Regions from separate parts of the Ammoniphilus oxalaticus genome, predicted to be linked through region 1. Evidence: riboswitches for the same ligand, from Rfam matches in the RefSeq annotation. Region 1 holds a riboswitch; each other region holds the start of a gene.
The links. Region 1 has a riboswitch for thiamine pyrophosphate ahead of BEP19_RS06125 (ABC transporter substrate-binding protein). Riboswitches for the same ligand answer to the same signal wherever they lie in the genome.
Positions count from the first base shown of each region.

Region 1 (4,206 bases):
TTTTTAATAAGCCATTCTCCGCCTCTAAATACTGATTGCGATGTTCTAACGCTTTAATACGAAGTTGTAGTTTCTCTTCTTCAGTAAGAGTAGGTTTGGATTCGAAAGATTTACCACGACGATCCTGAAGATCCTGTTCTCCACCTTTTTCGTATTTACGAACCCAGCTATATACTTGTTGGTAAGAAACTTGGTACTTTTGCGCAGCCTTATGATAATCATGTTCGTTAGCGATGGTATATTGTACAATTTCAATACGCTCTTGAAGTGTAGTTTTACGGCCCTTTTTCATCATTTCTCTTCCTTTACCAGTGGATTTTATCTCTTTTCCACTAGTATAAAGCTTTATCCACTGCCGTAAAACAAAAGGGTCTGAAATATTGAATTTCTTACATGTTGCTCTCTGGCTTCCTCCTCCATTAAGGTAAAATTCAACCGCGGTTCTTTTAAGCTCACTCGAATACTTTTTCCATGTCTTTGCTTCTTTTAATCCATCCACACCATCTGTTTCATACTTGTGAATCCAAGATTTAATTGTCGTTTTATCTACTTCATATTCTTTCGCAACTGTGGTAACCGACTTTTTCCCATCAAGCACGCTTAAAACGGCTTCTATCCTTATATTTAATGCATGTGCACTCATTCTTTTAGACATAGAAAATGCCCCCAGTATAGTAGTTGAGAACTTTTAATATTTCTCTGTCTACTATATTGGGAGCATATCAATTGAGTGGTGGGGATTATTTATTTAACACTCAAAGATATGATATTAATTTCACTAGGGATTGTATTTTCTTCATCAGAGGCCGCAATTTTTGCTTCGGCAAGAATTTCAACTTCCTGATCGCTTTCACAGTAAAAAGATACATAACCCTTCTTAGGTTCCCTATCGATTATAGTGAAGTATTTAGCTATGTATGTTGGCACTTGTGATCCTCCATATTAAATATTTATATTATTGTACCATAGTAGGAATATATCGCTTACTTAGTCCATAAGGGTTAGGTGAAGCGTGAAATGTTCTTCTTATCAGTTCCTTCCTTGATAAGAAGAAAAAAGCCCGGTCTTATACGACCAGGTTTTGCCCACAAACGCGCCCACAATTTGCCCACGAGAACTATCTTTATCTTTGTTTTGTTTTAAGGACACATTCCACCAAACGCTGATATATCAAGGTTTTCGCTCCTTATTTTTCTGTGTTTTATTGATCAACTGTGTTCCGCACACAGATTCATCAGTGGGAACGCGATCAATATATGGTGCATTATTAAACGAGGAAACCCTTGATACCGTTGGTATTGAGGGTTTTTCTTTTTGTGGGCGCGGGACTCGCTATACATATATTTTTTAGGCTGGGTAAAACTCTGGCGCTGTCCTAACCGCATTGAAAATGAGTCGTTCTCCACTTTAATGCTCGTATTTTTTCTAATACTCACGAATGGACAATGATTTCATTTAAATTGAAGGTAGTTATGATAGAAAATACAATTTATTATACTCCTTTCCGAGTAAGGGATAGCTAAGAAGCATCGAGTCTTGTCGAAATTCGTTTGACTAAACCAATTTCTTTGATAAAATGGAACAAATTGAATAAATATTCTACTAGGGGCGCCCTCGGGCTGAGATTAATGTATTTTAAGCACCCTTTGAACCTGAACTGGTTAAGACCAGCGGAGGGAAGTAGAACTGTAAAATTTTGAATGTATTTTTGTTCATATATTTTATCAGTTAACTTCCTTCACTAGTCTTTAGAAAGATTGATTAGAGAAGGATTTTTTTTTGAAATTTTTCCGATCGATCGAGAGAAAACAGGGTAGACAGCTCAGAACAGAGGTTTAACATCCATATTGTACAAGGACCTATGAATTCGCTTGCTGAGCCCAAAGGAGTTGCGCGGGTTCATTTTTTCGCAGTTATTAGAAAAATCGATGGTTAACCTTGTAATGAAGCGGCGCATGGACAGGCATTGAGGCGGAGGTGAGAGGAGTTGAGTTAAATTTTATAGAAACAAACGAATATGCGGAAGAGCTTGATCGGTATTTACCTATTATTACGAGTCAACCCTTCAGAAGTCAGTTTTATTGAAAACATAAATAAATAGTGTTAAACAACAAAGGAGAGTAAACATGAAGCGTTTATTGAAGGTTTTATCGGTTAGTCTCGCATTGGTGGTTGTGGCAGCGTGCGGCAGTGAGTCAGCTACAACAGGAGGAAATGAAGAAGGAAACAAATCAGTCAAAATGTTTCTCGATTGGACGCCAAACACGAATCATACTGGCATTTATGTTGCTCGTGAAAAAGGGTTTTATGAAGAAGCAGGCGTCGATGTGGAAATCCTGTTGCCTGGCGAGGTAAGCGCTAATCAATTGGTTGGTTCAAATCAAGGAGAGTTTGGGATTAGTTCCCAGGGCGCAGTCACTGAAGCAAGGGCAAATGGATTGCCAATCGTGTCTGTCGCTGCTGTTATTGCGAATTCTACATCAGGCTATACCTCTCCTGTAGATAGAGGGATCCGCACACCCAAAGACTTTGTCGGTAAAAAGTTTGGAACAGGTGGAGGCAGTATTGCTGAACCGATGATCAAGATGGTGATGAAACGAGCGGGAGCAGACAGTGACCAATTGGAATTTGTTCGACTTGGTACAACAGATCTGTTAACTGCGATGGAACACCATGTTGACTTTATTCATATTTATTATGCTTGGCAAGGGATTGCGGCAGAGCTTCGAGGGCTGGAAATGAATTTTGTAAATCCGGTTGATTATGCGGAAGAACTAAATTCTTATTCTCCCGTCATTATTACTAATGAAACAGTAATTGCAAACGAACCAGAGAAGGCGCAAGCATTTATCGAAGCAACGGCGAAAGGGTATGAATTTGCAATTGAGCATCCTGAAGAAGCGGCTGAAATTCTGATCGCTGCAGAACCCGACCTAGATCCTGAATTGGTTAAAGCGTCTCAAGCTTGGTTGTCTCCGCGTTATCAGGATGATTCGGAACAATGGGGGATTCAAGAGGAAATCCGCTGGAAATCCTATGCTGACTTCTTGTTTAATGAAGGGATTATTGATCAAGAAATCGATGCGGCAAAAGCATTTACAAATCAATTTATTGAGAACGTGAAAAGGTAGTGTAGATTGCAATGACGAATCGAGGTCTTTTGCTCCGAAGTTGGCGACCGGCGCTCGCGTTACTTATTTTTATCGCTATTTGGGAGTGGGCAGCGCGTTTCTTTAACATCGAAACGTGGATCTTGCCGGCCCCGTCTTTGATTGCTATGGAAATGAAAGAAGTGTTGCCTACTTTTTTACCACATGTGTATTCAACAATCGAACTCGTTTTAGTCGGTTTTAGTATTGGTACAACGATCGGGATCACGAGCGCGACGTTGCTGCACCATTTTGATCGTGTTCGTGAAACGATCTACCCGTTTTTAATATTGTCGCAAAACATTCCGACTGTCGTGTTGGCTCCCTTGTTGCTGATTTGGTTTGGGTTAGGCGCGACACCAAAAATTATTATCATTTCGATGACCTCATTTTTTCCCATCGCCGTTGCGACACTTAGTGGATTGCAACAGACGGACCGCGAGTTGCTTCATTATATGAAGATGATGGGGGCCACTCGCTCACAGTTATTTACGAAATTAGAATGGCCGCATGCTCTGCCTTCCATCTTCTCTGGAATTAAGATTGCGGCAACATACAGTGTGATGACCGGAGTCGTCGCCGAGTGGTTAGGCGCGCAAAAAGGGATCGGTGTTTTTATGACATTGGCCTCCTCTTCATATCGAACGCCACGTGTGTTTGTTGCAATTATTTTTGCGATGATACTAAGTTTGGCATTTTTCTCATTGATCGTATTAATAGAGCGGTTACTCATTCGGTGGAATAGGGAGGAGAGAGAAGCATGACACTAACCCTAAAAAATATAAGCAAATCTTTTAGTGGGCAGCTCGTCTTGAAAGATATATCGATTGACATTCAAAAGGGAGAATTTGTTTCTTTACTCGGTCCATCAGGCAGTGGGAAAAGCACGTTATTTAATTTAATTGGTGGGCTACTATCGCCAGATGACGGGGACATCTATCTCGATGAGAAGAGAATTACGAATAAAACGGGTTACATTAGTTACATGCCGCAACAAGCATCGTTGTTTGCTTGGCGTTCCGTCCTGGAGAATGCGTTACTTGGACAAGAGTTATCT
Region 1 is NZ_MCHY01000007.1:235,255-239,460, reverse strand. Features, by position in the region: one part of gene BEP19_RS06135 (IS3 family transposase) at 1-655, opposite strand, end outside; gene BEP19_RS06130 (hypothetical protein) at 745-927, opposite strand; TPP riboswitch at 1,595-1,696, shown strand; gene BEP19_RS06125 (ABC transporter substrate-binding protein) at 2,127-3,131, shown strand; gene BEP19_RS06120 (ABC transporter permease) at 3,143-3,913, shown strand; gene BEP19_RS18215 (ATP-binding cassette domain-containing protein) at 3,910-4,206, shown strand, end outside.

Region 2 (4,206 bases), on a different contig from region 1:
TTATTGATTCTAGAAACTCAATGCGCTTAGATTTAGTCATGGCGGGGATCGTCGTGATCGGTCTGGCGGGGCTTGCCCTTGATAAGGCCGTTGGACAATTGGAAAAGCGAATCAATCGCGTGTGGGGAAGAGCGGAGCATTAGCGCGCCTTCACTACTGACATGAGAAAACCCCCATAGGTAATCGAAGAGAGGAACCTAAGGGGGTTTTTGTCGTTGTTGAAGACAGGCTCAGAGAAGGTCCTTGTGTCTACAGCTGTTTTGTAAGCGCCACATGCGGAATGCCATCCTCCATGAAGACTTCGGAGTTCGTAACGTAGCCTAATTTGCGGTAAAAACCTTCCGCTTGCGTCTGTCCATGGATTAAAGCTTTCGTAAACCCTTGTTCCCGGGCGATCTGTTCCAGCGTTTCGATGATAACTTTGCCCAAGCCGTGTTTGCGGTAAGGGGCAAGGATGCAAATTCTTTCCAGTTTTGCCTGGTCTTTGATCGCGCGAACTCTGCCCGTCCCGATCGGTTGTCTTTCATCGCTATAAACTAAGATATGCTCAGCCTCCGCCTCGTGTTGATCAAATTCCACCTCCAATGCTACGCCTTGTTCTTCAACGAATACCGTTCTTCGAATGGCAAACGCGTCTTCTAATTGTTGTTTCGTTGTTACCCGATTGACGTCCATTTTTAAACCTGCCTTTCTAGCAAAAAGAAGCCTTGTCCTATCGTAAACGATTATTTTAGTGTATGTAAAGGCGGTCAAACAACCGCGTTGAAAGGGGGGGGGGCTGTTTGACCGCTAACTACTTTATTTCATTCATTTCTTACGTTTAAAGTTGCCATAATCAATGACGACCATTCCCCCTTTTTTATTTAAACGGGTGTTCGAGCCTTTTAATTTCTTCGATCGACTGAACAAATCATCCGTGATGATCCCTCTTTTTTTAAATCGTTTTTCTAATTTCTTTAATTTTTGTTTGTTTTTCTTCGTGTCGGGGACTATTTGATTGATCTTATCCATTATCAGCCAACCTGCGCCATTTTCGCGGATTTTAGCCAGATGTTTTTTTAAGTTACGTGGGGCAGAGCGATAGATTTTGATCTCTCTCTTATTATCTCGCAACCCCTTTTCATTGATGGCTACTTTTAACACCGACTTCTTCGTTAGATCGTACACGAGACGTTTACTTCCTTCTCCCATGACCTCATACGGCAAAGCTAATTTATGCTTCATTATTTTTAACCGTTCGGATTTATCCTTCGGTAAGCGATTCTTTTTAACTTTTTTTATCCATTGCGCAATAGACTTACGATCACGTCGCCGTAGGATTCTGGAACGAGCCATTTCCGGGCCACCTCCCGATCGTTTTGGTCCAATTATATTAAGAAACTTCTCAGATTATTTTATTATTTTTCAGGTAGATGGGAAGCGGCGCATGAACCAAGATAAGAGTGGACTTTTGCAAAAATAGGACGGCTTTACGACGCTCAGTTGTAAAAGTATAAAAAAATGGGTGTTGGAAAAGATAAAGGCTGTATTGAAAATTAAGGAGGTTAGTTAATATGGATAAACAACGAGCGATGGAGATCGTATCTTCAGAAGTCATGGCGCATGTGACGCACGAAGGAAAGCCTGTTTACATCCGCGAAGTAGATGGTCAAGCGCAGACTGCTAGCGTCTATCCGCTAGGCGAGCCTGAAAAGGAACAAGAGGTGCCATTGAGCAGCTTAATTGAGCAATAGGAAAAATATGCTTGTCAAAAGTTTAGTAGCGCGCTAATATAGTTGTTGAGCAACTAAATAGCCTTACACGGGAGCTTAGGGAACTAGGCTGAGAGGATAACGTTAATCTGTTATCGACCGTTGAACCTGAACTGGATAATGCCAGCGGAGGGATTAGACAAGCATTGTTGTGTTTAATGTTTTTTACAACATGGGTCACAATCAGTATCTATTCATCCGCATGAATCTATTCATGCGGATTTTTGATTTTATTGTGATCGATTAAGTCATCTTCCGCCTCCATAAAGGTTCGAAATATTTTGTATTTTCGAAAAAATAGGAGGTTTTTTTCTTGTCAAAATCTACAGAAACTTTGGTGCAAGTAGCAGAGATCCAGCAATTCCCTAACAGTAAAAAGGTGTACATTGAGGGCTCAAATCCGAGTATTCAGGTCCCGATGCGCGAGATTTCGTTGAGCGATACAACGAAAATGGATGGAACAACAGAGCCAAACGATCCGCTTCGCGTTTATGACACGAGCGGTATCTATACGGACCCAGACTATACCGTCGATATCCAAGAGGGATTACCCGCGTTGCGTAGACAATGGATTCTAGAGCGCGGTGACGTTGAAGAATATGAAGGTCGTGAAGTGAAACCCGAAGACGACGGTTTAAGAGGGGCAAATGAAGAGCGCCAACAAGTGTTCCCAGGCCTGACACGTAAACCATTAAGAGCAAAAGCGGGCAAAAACGTGACGCAAATGCACTATGCGCGTCAGGGAATCATTACGCCTGAAATGGAATTTGTCGCGATCCGCGAAGGGGTAGAAGCTGAGTTTGTTCGTAAAGAAATTGCGGAAGGACGAGCGATCATTCCTTCGAATATTAACCATCCAGAAGCGGAGCCAATGATTATTGGACGTAACTTCCACGTAAAAATTAACGCGAACATTGGTAACTCAGCAGTAACTTCTTCCATTTCAGAAGAAGTAGAAAAAATGACATGGGCCACGCGTTGGGGCGCTGACACAATCATGGACTTATCCACAGGTAAAAATATCCACACAACACGTGAGTGGATTATCCGAAACTCTCCAGTTCCGGTTGGCACGGTCCCAATTTACCAAGCGTTGGAAAAAGTAAACGGTGTTGCTGAAGACTTGAATTGGGAAGTGTTCCGCGACACATTGATCGAACAAGCGGAACAAGGCGTTGACTACTTTACGATTCACGCGGGTGTCTTGTTGCGCTATGTGCCATTAACGGCTGAGCGTGTGACGGGTATCGTTTCTCGCGGTGGTTCAATTATGGCCGCATGGTGCTTGGCGCATCACCAAGAAAGCTTCCTATATACGCATTTTGAAGAAATTTGCGAAATTATGAAAGAGTACGATGTTTCCTTCTCGTTAGGTGATGGACTTCGTCCTGGCTCGATCGCAGACGCAAACGACGAAGCGCAATTTGCTGAACTAAGAACATTAGGTGAATTAACAAAAATTGCGTGGAAACACGACGTGCAAGTGATGATTGAAGGACCTGGACACGTTCCGATGAACAAGATCAAGGAGAATATGGACTTACAACTTGAACTCACGCACGAAGCGCCATTCTATACACTAGGCCCGCTAACCACAGATATCGCGCCAGGGTATGACCACATTACATCCGCAATCGGAGCCGCGATGATCGGTTGGTTTGGAACGGCGATGTTGTGCTATGTCACGCCGAAAGAGCACTTAGGCCTGCCGAACAAAGATGACGTTAGAGATGGAATCATTACGTACAAAATCGCTGCTCACGCCGCTGATTTAGCAAAGGGTCACCCACGCGCTCAACTTCGTGACGATGCTCTATCCAAAGCTCGTTTCGAATTCCGCTGGCATGATCAATTTAACCTATCGTTGGATCCAGAAAGAGCGATGGAGTACCACGATGAGACATTGCCTGCAGAAGCGGCAAAAACAGCTCATTTCTGTTCCATGTGTGGACCGAAATTCTGCAGCATGAAGATTAGCCATGATATTCGCAACACCGCTGAACACCAAGAGGCTGTCGATGGCATGAAGGAGAAATCGAAGGAGTTTAAAGAGCTGGGTAGTAAGATCTATATCTAAAGAAGATTGATATGTAAAAACCTAGGAGGGGATTTTGCCAATGAAGGATGCCGGTATCATTACGAGTGAAATTAGGAAGTTGGAATCTCGCATAGCAGACTTAAAAGCAGAACTCCTCGAGCTCCAAGCATCATGCGCCCATCAAATGGTTAGTAACGAGTTGACAAGTACATGCGCGCGTTGTATGAAATCCGAAAGTCTCTATTATTAAGTAAAAAGCTGACCTCTTTGGTCAGCTTTTTTATAACTACGGATATACATCCATTTTACGTCCGATTCGCCACTAAAATTTTCACTCGCATGCGATTCGATTAGTGATGTATAATAAAAACGATTATGCAACAGATCAGTATACTTTTTTGAATGGAAAGAGAGTGG
Region 2 is NZ_MCHY01000008.1:745,514-749,719, forward strand. Features, by position in the region: gene BEP19_RS10080 (ABC transporter permease) at 1-143, shown strand, start outside; gene BEP19_RS10085 (GNAT family N-acetyltransferase) at 250-675, opposite strand; gene BEP19_RS10090 (hypothetical protein) at 808-1,335, opposite strand; gene BEP19_RS10095 (H-type small acid-soluble spore protein) at 1,554-1,733, shown strand; TPP riboswitch at 1,791-1,903, shown strand; gene thiC (phosphomethylpyrimidine synthase ThiC) at 2,065-3,828, shown strand.
Region 2: another riboswitch for thiamine pyrophosphate. It lies ahead of thiC (phosphomethylpyrimidine synthase ThiC); the one in region 1 lies ahead of BEP19_RS06125 (ABC transporter substrate-binding protein).

Region 3 (4,206 bases), on a different contig from region 1:
CAACGCCTTATGGAATTGGGTTTTGGAGTACCTGACTCGTTACACTTTGCCCCCGTTGATTTCGAAAAGGGCGCGTCTTGGTGGGAGCAGCTAACAAGCGTCGGCTTTGACACAAATAAGCCCGCTGTGCTTGCAGCCACAGGGGTCACGCAGTACCTTACACACGATGCGATTGTTTCGATGTTGCGTCGGACGGCGCAGCTTGCCCCAGGCTCCACATTGGCTATGACATTTCTACTGCCGTTAGAGCAGACCGACTCTGAAATCCGATCCGAAGTGGAGGAGGCCAAGCAAGGAGCGCGCGCGAGCGGCACACCTTTTATTAGCTTTTTCACACCTTCAGAAATGACAGCGTTGGCGCGTGAGCTCCGGTTCCGCGACGTTTGCCATGTATCTGCCGCAGATTTAAACGAACGCTATTTTAGCGACCGAACAGACAATCTACGGTTGCCGAGCGGGGAGGAATTTTTACTTGCGATGACATAGCGTTGATCATAGAAGGATTTAACCGCTCAGGGCGCACCGCTTTGGCGCTTCACCTAGCTAAGGGGGCTAGGCCCCCTCAAAACGAGTAACCGAATGCATCGGGTAGTTAGTAATAGTCTGCTATTTTTTTTCATTTGTAAATAATAAAAGCTGAGTGATGAGAGCTAGAATGGGTAATTCCAATAATGGTCCTATAACGAGTGTTAAAGCGATTAAGGGTTGATTTGGAAAAGCGGTCATAGCAATGGCTAAGGCAATGGGCGAATTTCTTGCTAAGATCGTTAAATTCAGACTGGCTCTGTCCTTGTATGGGAACTTCATAAACTGTCCGACCTTTTGTCCGACAACAAAATTAATAATGAAAAATAAAAGGATCGGGACGGTGATTTGCCACATTAGATCTAAGTGATCTAGCAATAGTTGACCTTGAGTAGCAAACATAGCAACGATGGCGAGACTAAGCAAAACAATCGGTAACATGCTGAGATGAGAGATGAGATAATCCCTAAACTGTTGCTTGTTTCTCAAGACGATTTTTGTAAGAAAAGCTAAAATGAAAGGTAAGAATAAAGTAATTAAAATACTTTTGATCAGCAATGAAAATTCTATAACCCCTGTCGTTCCTCCGAAAACAAGAAGATAAATAGGCAACAAAGTGACTTGCAAGACGAGGTTTAGAGGTAAAATAGCTGTTGCTAATGCCACATTTCCTTTGGCTATTCCTGTGAAAATTAAGTACCAATCCGTACATGGTGTAACCATCAGCATCATAAATCCAAGATAGAGCGCAGGATTGTCACTTAAAAATAATAATGCAAGAAGCCACGCTAACACGGGGGTCCAAACAAAGTTAATGATCGCTGCAGTGTACGTAAACTTCATGTTTTTAAAAGCCTTTTTTATTTCTTCGATTGGAATCTGTAAGAAGGTAATATACAGCATAGCTACTAATAGTGGGACAATGAAATTATCCGCATTCGCTCGTATTAGTTCTACTTGTCCTATACTTATCCCCATCATTACGGCTACGAAAATAATAAGGGTGTATAGCTTTTCGAATAATCCCATTGATGCAATCACACCTGACGATAACAATTTAAACACATATCATCTTATCATTCCTTAGAACGGATAAAAAGGTGTTGGCTAGTGGAAAGTAAGCTCTAAACTAGCAAGGCGAATGAACGAAATTGAGGAAATAGTGTAGCTCGTTTCCCGCCTTGACATAAATATCTATTAACTATATATTAAATATAGCTTTAATAGATGCACTAGGGGTGTTATTTAACTGAGATGAGTTTGAACTCAAACCCTTTGAACCTGAACTATTTGAAACTAGCGTAGGAAAGTGTAACTTCTAATACATACTTAAAGAGTGGTCAGTCTTATTCTTAATATGTAGTTATTTTTTTACGCAATTTTCCTATGGGGAGGTTGTGTATTTTTTATTTTATCGATCATTTTGTTTATTGAGTTTCATCAAAAAAGTAAAAATAGAGGAGTGGGTACGATGAGTAGGACGGTTCTCGTAACAGGTGGAAGCAGAGGTTTAGGGGCGGCGATTGTAAAGACATTGGCGGATCAAGGATTTAATGTAGTGATCAATTATTATCAAAGCAAAGAGGCTGCTGAAAAGCTTGCTTCCGAAATTGGCTCAGAAAAAGCGGTTGCTATTCAGGCCGATGTAACCAATCGCGCGGAAGTAGATCGTCTCATAAAACAGGGAACGGAACATTTTGGCCAGATCGATGTTGTCGTTAACAATGCGTTGGTAGATTTCAAATTTGATCCAACGGAACAGAAGCCTTTTCCAGAACTTTCCTGGGAAGACTACCAAAAACAAATTGATGGCACGTTAAAAGCGGCATTTAATATCGCTCAAAGTGTAATCCCTCAATTTATTGATCGAAAAAATGGAGGCATCATCAGCATAGGTACTAACTTATATCAAAATCCTGTTGTGCCTTATCATGAGTATACGACGGCTAAAGCTGGACTGATCGGATTCACGCGTAATATCGCTGTTGAGTTGGGCCAATATGGGATCCGAGCGAATGTCGTTTCAGGCGGATTATTAAAAACGACGGACGCCAGCGCGGTGACCACGCCAGAAGTATTCGATCTGATTGCGCAATCAACGCCATTGAGAAAAGTGACGACACCGCAAGATGTAGCCAACATGGTCGCTTATTTAGCTTCGGAAAATGCGGACGGAGTGACAGGTCAAAATATTACTGTTGACGGTGGATTGACAATGAACTAATCGCGCTTCAAACACAATAGACACCCCCTTTTTTAATAAAGAGTAGACGAGACAATTTATCATGATGTGTTTTGAGGTGTAAACAAATGATAGATAAGAAAAAACAATTGCACATCGGTGTTTTGCTAATTGGATGTGGACACCACCAAGCTGCGTGGTTAATGCCTGACTCAAGTGTTGAAGATATCGGAGATGTTTCCTATTACCAATACTTGGCTCAAGTAGCGGAAAAGGGGCTCTTTGACGCCGTCTTTTTTGCTGATAATCAATCCTTTCCAGCTAATGATCCGAGTGTAATGCCTATGTTTTGGTTGGATCCGATTGTCAATTTAACAGCGATCTCCCAAGTGACTAGTCATGTGGGATTAGTATCAACGATCTCAAGCACTTTCGCTAATCCATTCACCGCCGCGCGCCAACTTTTAAGTTTGGACCATATTACAAAAGGACGCATCGGTTGGAATCTCGTGACATCCATGACAGATTTAGAGGCATTCAATCATGGTATGGATGGATTGCCTCCCCATGAACAACGCTACGAGAAGGCGGATGAATTCGCGACTGTTATGAATAAACTATTTGATTCGTGGGACACTGAAGATTTTATACACGATCGAGCAGGAAATCGATTGATCAATTCATCAAACATTCAGCCGATTCATCACGAAGGCGCCCATTTTAAAGTGCATGGTCCACTGACCACGCCAAAAAGTCCGTATGGCAGACCGGTAGCGATGCAAGCGGGCGCCTCTGAATATGGCGTTGCCTTAGCGGCGAAATATGCCGATGCCGTCTATTCCGTGTCGTGGAACTTAAAGCAAGCCAAAAGATTCCGCGCAAGATTAGATGAACAATTGCGACAAAACGGAAGTGATCGACATATTAAGGTGTTTCCAGGCTTAGTCACTTATGTCGGTCACACGCGTGAAGAAGCTCTAGCTAAAAAAGCGGCCTTAGATGAGCGGCTACCGATTGAAACAGGTTTAAAACAATTGAGTTTCTTTGTGCGACAAGATTGTTTAAACTGGGACATCGACAAACCTGTGCCAACCTTACCGCCAGTCGAAGAATTTACAGGACCGAGTGGACGTTATCAAACGATCCTAGAAATTATCAACGATAGACAGCCGACAGTAAGAGAGTTGCTAGGCTATTTAAGCGCAGGCGGCGGACATCGCACGTTGATCGGCACACCCGAGGAAATTGTGGATGAGATGGAGATGTGGCTTGAAGAGGGCGTGGCGGACGGATTTAATCTCATGCCTCCGACATTTCCTGGTAGTTTAGAAGACTTTGTTGAACTGATCGTACCCGAAATGCAAAAAAGAGGCATATACAGAGAAAAATATGAAGGTCATACCTTCCGCGAACATCTAGGATTAGCATAATACATGATGAACCCCCTCACTAATGTGGTAGTGAGGGGGTTTTTGCGTACATTTCGTTAGGGAATTGGG
Region 3 is NZ_MCHY01000008.1:875,627-879,832, forward strand. Features, by position in the region: gene BEP19_RS10745 (class I SAM-dependent methyltransferase) at 1-486, shown strand, start outside; gene BEP19_RS10750 (arsenic resistance protein) at 607-1,554, opposite strand; TPP riboswitch at 1,750-1,850, shown strand; gene BEP19_RS10755 (3-oxoacyl-ACP reductase) at 1,997-2,749, shown strand; gene BEP19_RS10760 (LLM class flavin-dependent oxidoreductase) at 2,836-4,137, shown strand.
Region 3: another riboswitch for thiamine pyrophosphate. It lies ahead of BEP19_RS10755 (3-oxoacyl-ACP reductase); the one in region 1 lies ahead of BEP19_RS06125 (ABC transporter substrate-binding protein).

Region 4 (4,206 bases), on a different contig from region 1:
GCGGGTAACGCTTGGGGTATTTGGACTTTAAAAAAGATCTGTCTACTATTCGCTCCCATTGTTTTCATCAGATTAACCCACTCTTGATTGGTCGCCCGCAATCCATCAACCCCTCCAACGACAATCGGAAAAAAGGTGATCAAAATAGTAACGGCTACTTTTCCCCAAATCGAGTAACCAAACCACATGATCAAGATCGGCGATAAAGCAACAATTGGAATCGTCTGCGAAGCAATCACAATCGGATAAAGCACTCTTTCGCCGATTTCTGAAAAATGGATCAACATTGCCGCCCCGACCGCAATGACAATCGACAAAAACAAACCGAGAATAACTTCCCACAGCGTCACAGGCAAATGTGTAAACAAGAGTAGTTCCCAATGCTTTCCTAATGCCGCAAAAATGCGACTTGGCGGAGGTAAAATAAACACTGGCACATTCAACAGTCGGACAATCCCTTCCCACGCTAACCCAAACGCAACTGTGATGATGAGTAAGAGTCGACTATTTTTCATTGGTTTCCTTCTTAAATAACAACTCGGTTATTTTTGAACGCAGTTCAATAAATTCTTTCGTTAGATGAAGATTATTTGGCCTCGGTCGTTCAAACGGCACAACAATTTCTTGAAACGGGCCTGTCTGGCCTTTTTCCATGATAAAAATTCGATCCGACAAAAAGATTGCCTCTTCAATATCATGCGTAATCAAGAAGATCGAACGTCCCCATTCTTGCCACGTATCGGTCAACCACAGCTGCATTTCTCGACGCGTAAACGCGTCAAGGGCGCTAAATGGTTCATCTAACAATAGCAAGTGATGCCCGCCAAGCATCGCTCGCAAAAAGGAAACCCGCTGTCTCATACCTCCTGAAAGTTGGTCGGGAAAAGCTTGAGCAACGCCCTCCAAACCAAAGGAAGGAAGATATTCATGTACCTGCTGCTCCGCTTCCTTGATTCGAACACCCTGGATTTCCAATGGCAGAGCCGCGTTTTCTGTAATCGTTCGCCACGGCATTAGCATATCCTGTTGCGGCATCAAGCTCACATGTCCTAAGCGTTCGTTCGCTCCACCGTTAAACTCAATCTCTCCGCTGGTCGGTTGATAGAGCCCGGCCATCAATTTGACGACCGTGCTCTTTCCGCAACCGCTTAACCCAACCAAACTAACAAATTCGTTCTCTTTGATTTCACAATCATGCTGGGAGAGAATCGTGGTTCGCTCACGTTCCGAATCGTATGTGAATGATATATTATCGAACTTGAGTAACGTTGCCATTAGCCTTGATCTCCGCTGGCCAGTCATGTCCGTGGTATGCCATATCCCAGAACATATACTCAAATCGAGATGTGTTCAAGAAAATTTCTTCTAGAACAGCCAAGTCACGCTCAGGCTTTCCTTCACCCGCCCGATCGATAAAACCGATCAACCATTGGGCTAGATCGCCAAACTCCTTGGATGAATACGTTTTTACCCAATCACCATAAAATTCATGTTCAAGTGATTTTGGATTCGTTTCCGCCAAGCGCGCGCCAATTTCCCAGTAACCCCACGCGCATGGTAAGACTGCGGCAGCTATTTCTTCAATTGTGCCGCTATAGGCCACATGTAACATATAGTGCGTATACGCAATGTTGGTTGGTGTGCGGATCGTTGACTCTAACTCTTCATTTGAGATGCCAAAACGCGCCGCATATTTACGATGCAAATCCATCTCAAAGTGCAATGTCTCATGGAGCAACTTACTAAACCAGTTGGCTGTATCTAAATCACGCGCTTTTGCCGCTCCAAGAGCAAACATTTTCGTGTAGTCGACCAAGTATACATAGTCCTGCTTCATATAGAATTCGAATGCTTCACGATTTAACGTTCCGTCCCCTAGACCTCGCACAAACGGATGCGCATGCTTTTGTTCCCAAATCGGCTTTACCTTCTCATGTAATCTTTCTGAAAATCTCATTTTATTTATTGCTCCTTTCGGTATCACACCATTTTATAATAGATTCATGCCATGACATCTGTGGATTCACTCACCTAGAACAGCAAGATTATTCGAGGACTCTAATGGCAAATAAAGAAGCCGCAATCACCCCTTTCAAATCCGTAAATTCACGTTCATATATGCATCAAACAAGAAACGATTGAATAAAAAATGCCACTTTCACAAATTGAAAGTGGCAAGATACGCACATGCATCATGTATTTTCTCACCACTTCCCTTCGCTGTTTTTATACAGATCAGGTTCAAAGGGTCGGAATTATCATTCCATCTCAGACCTTCGGACTCCCCTAGTGGATCTATCTATTCAATTAATCTAGTAATTTCAAGACGATTACCCTAAAAATCGATGATAAAGCGTACGCGCCTCAGTAACATCTTTTGTGCCATGCACGAGAACTCTGCCATCTTGAAAAATCGCTAAACGGTGCGCGCCTGTTGATAACGATACGAGATATGGATTTTTTTCTATCTGGCCGTGAACAGCAAGTGATTGGGCCAATTGCTCCAGATCCCTTTGCATCGGAACAGGCGGACGAATTTGAACCGTATCCCTTCCGCACAGCACAGCTGTTTTCGTATGGTTTGCTTGGCTCAAAAACGGAAAACTTGGCTGTTTTCCGCAAGATGGACAATCATCTTTTTTTAATTTATCGACTCGAATCGTCGTGTGTTGATTCGTCCATAAATCAAAAGACAGTAACGTGGGACGAACCGCATCAAAGTCTTCTACTAATATTTTCATCGCTTCTACCGTTTGATAGGCGACAACCATTTGCACATTCGGACTAATGATTCCCGCAGTATCGCACGTCGCTCCGCCCATCGGCACACTTTCTAGCAAACAAGACAAGCACGGTGTTTGTCCCGGCAGAATCGTATACGTTAAACCATAACTTCCAATGACAGCGCCATAAATCCAAGGAATTCGATACTTTTGCGCCGCGTCATTAATCAATAAACGTATATCAAAATTGTCTGTGGCATCCATGATTAAATCAACGCCTTCGACAAGCTCATCAATCTCTTCCGTGGTTACGTCGGTAACTTTAGCGATAATCTCCACTTCCGAATTCACTGCGCTCAATCGATTGTAAGCCGCAATTGCTTTTGGCATCCGCTCAGTTGCGTCTTGCTCTGTATAAAGCTGCTGCCGTTGCAGGTTGCTCCACTCTACATAGTCCCGATCGACAATCGTCAATTTTCCGACGCCTGCCCGAACGAGCGTTTCAGAGGCTCCTGTCCCTAACGCGCCCGCTCCGATCATAAGGACATGCTTCTGAGATAACTTACGCTGTCCTTCTTTACCAATGGGTTGAAATAATTCTTGCCGTGAATACCGATCGCTCAAATTGTGCTCAACCCTTCCAGTGGACTACTCGCAGAAGCATATCTTTTTCTTGGGATTCGCCCAGCTTCATATCCAAGTCGTCCCGCTTCAATTGCTAGTTTCATCGCTTTTGCCATTTTCACTGGATCTTTTGCCCCGGCCACTGCTGTATTCAGCAACACACCATCAGCTCCCATTTCCATCGCGATTGCCGCATCAGAAGGCGAACCAATCCCGGCGTCAACGATAATCGGCACAGTCGCTTGCTCAATGATAAAACTTAAGTTTAGCGGGTTTATGATCCCCTGACCAGAACCGATTGGCGACGCGCCAGGCATAACCGCATGGACCCCAAGCTCTTGTAACCTTTTTGCCAACAAGACATCGTCTGAAGTGTAGGGCAATACCGTAAACCCTTCCTCTAATAAAATCTCAGAGGCCTTCAACGTTTCGATTGGATCAGGCAGCAAGGTCTTTTCATCACCGATGATTTCGACTTTAATCATGTCGCACAATCCCGATGCCCTCGCTAACTTAGCAATACGCACCGCTTCCTCCGCAGTAGAAGCGCCCGCAGTATTCGGCAACAAGGTATAGTTATTCACGTCCAACATCTCTAAAAAGTTAGGCTGACTAGGTTCATATATGTTCATTCGGCGGACCGCAAATGTGAGAATCTGAGATTCTGAAACATCTACCGCTTCCTTTTGAATTTCAAAACTTTCAAACTTCCCTGTGCCTAACAGCAATCTAGAATTAAATTCATAGGGTCCAATGGTTAACATGTTCATCCGCCTCCCACAAAGTGTACAATCTCAATTCGGTCACCATTCGTCAATCGTGTTTTAGCATGTTGATCTTTTTCAAGTATGCTCGCATT
Region 4 is NZ_MCHY01000011.1:95,384-99,589, forward strand. Features, by position in the region: gene BEP19_RS15675 (ABC transporter permease) at 1-515, opposite strand, end outside; gene BEP19_RS15680 (ABC transporter ATP-binding protein) at 505-1,275, opposite strand; gene tenA (thiaminase II) at 1,250-1,957, opposite strand; TPP riboswitch at 2,196-2,298, opposite strand; gene BEP19_RS15690 (thiazole biosynthesis adenylyltransferase ThiF) at 2,331-3,347, opposite strand; gene BEP19_RS15695 (thiazole synthase) at 3,344-4,111, opposite strand; gene thiS (sulfur carrier protein ThiS) at 4,114-4,206, opposite strand, start outside.
Region 4: another riboswitch for thiamine pyrophosphate. It lies ahead of tenA (thiaminase II); the one in region 1 lies ahead of BEP19_RS06125 (ABC transporter substrate-binding protein).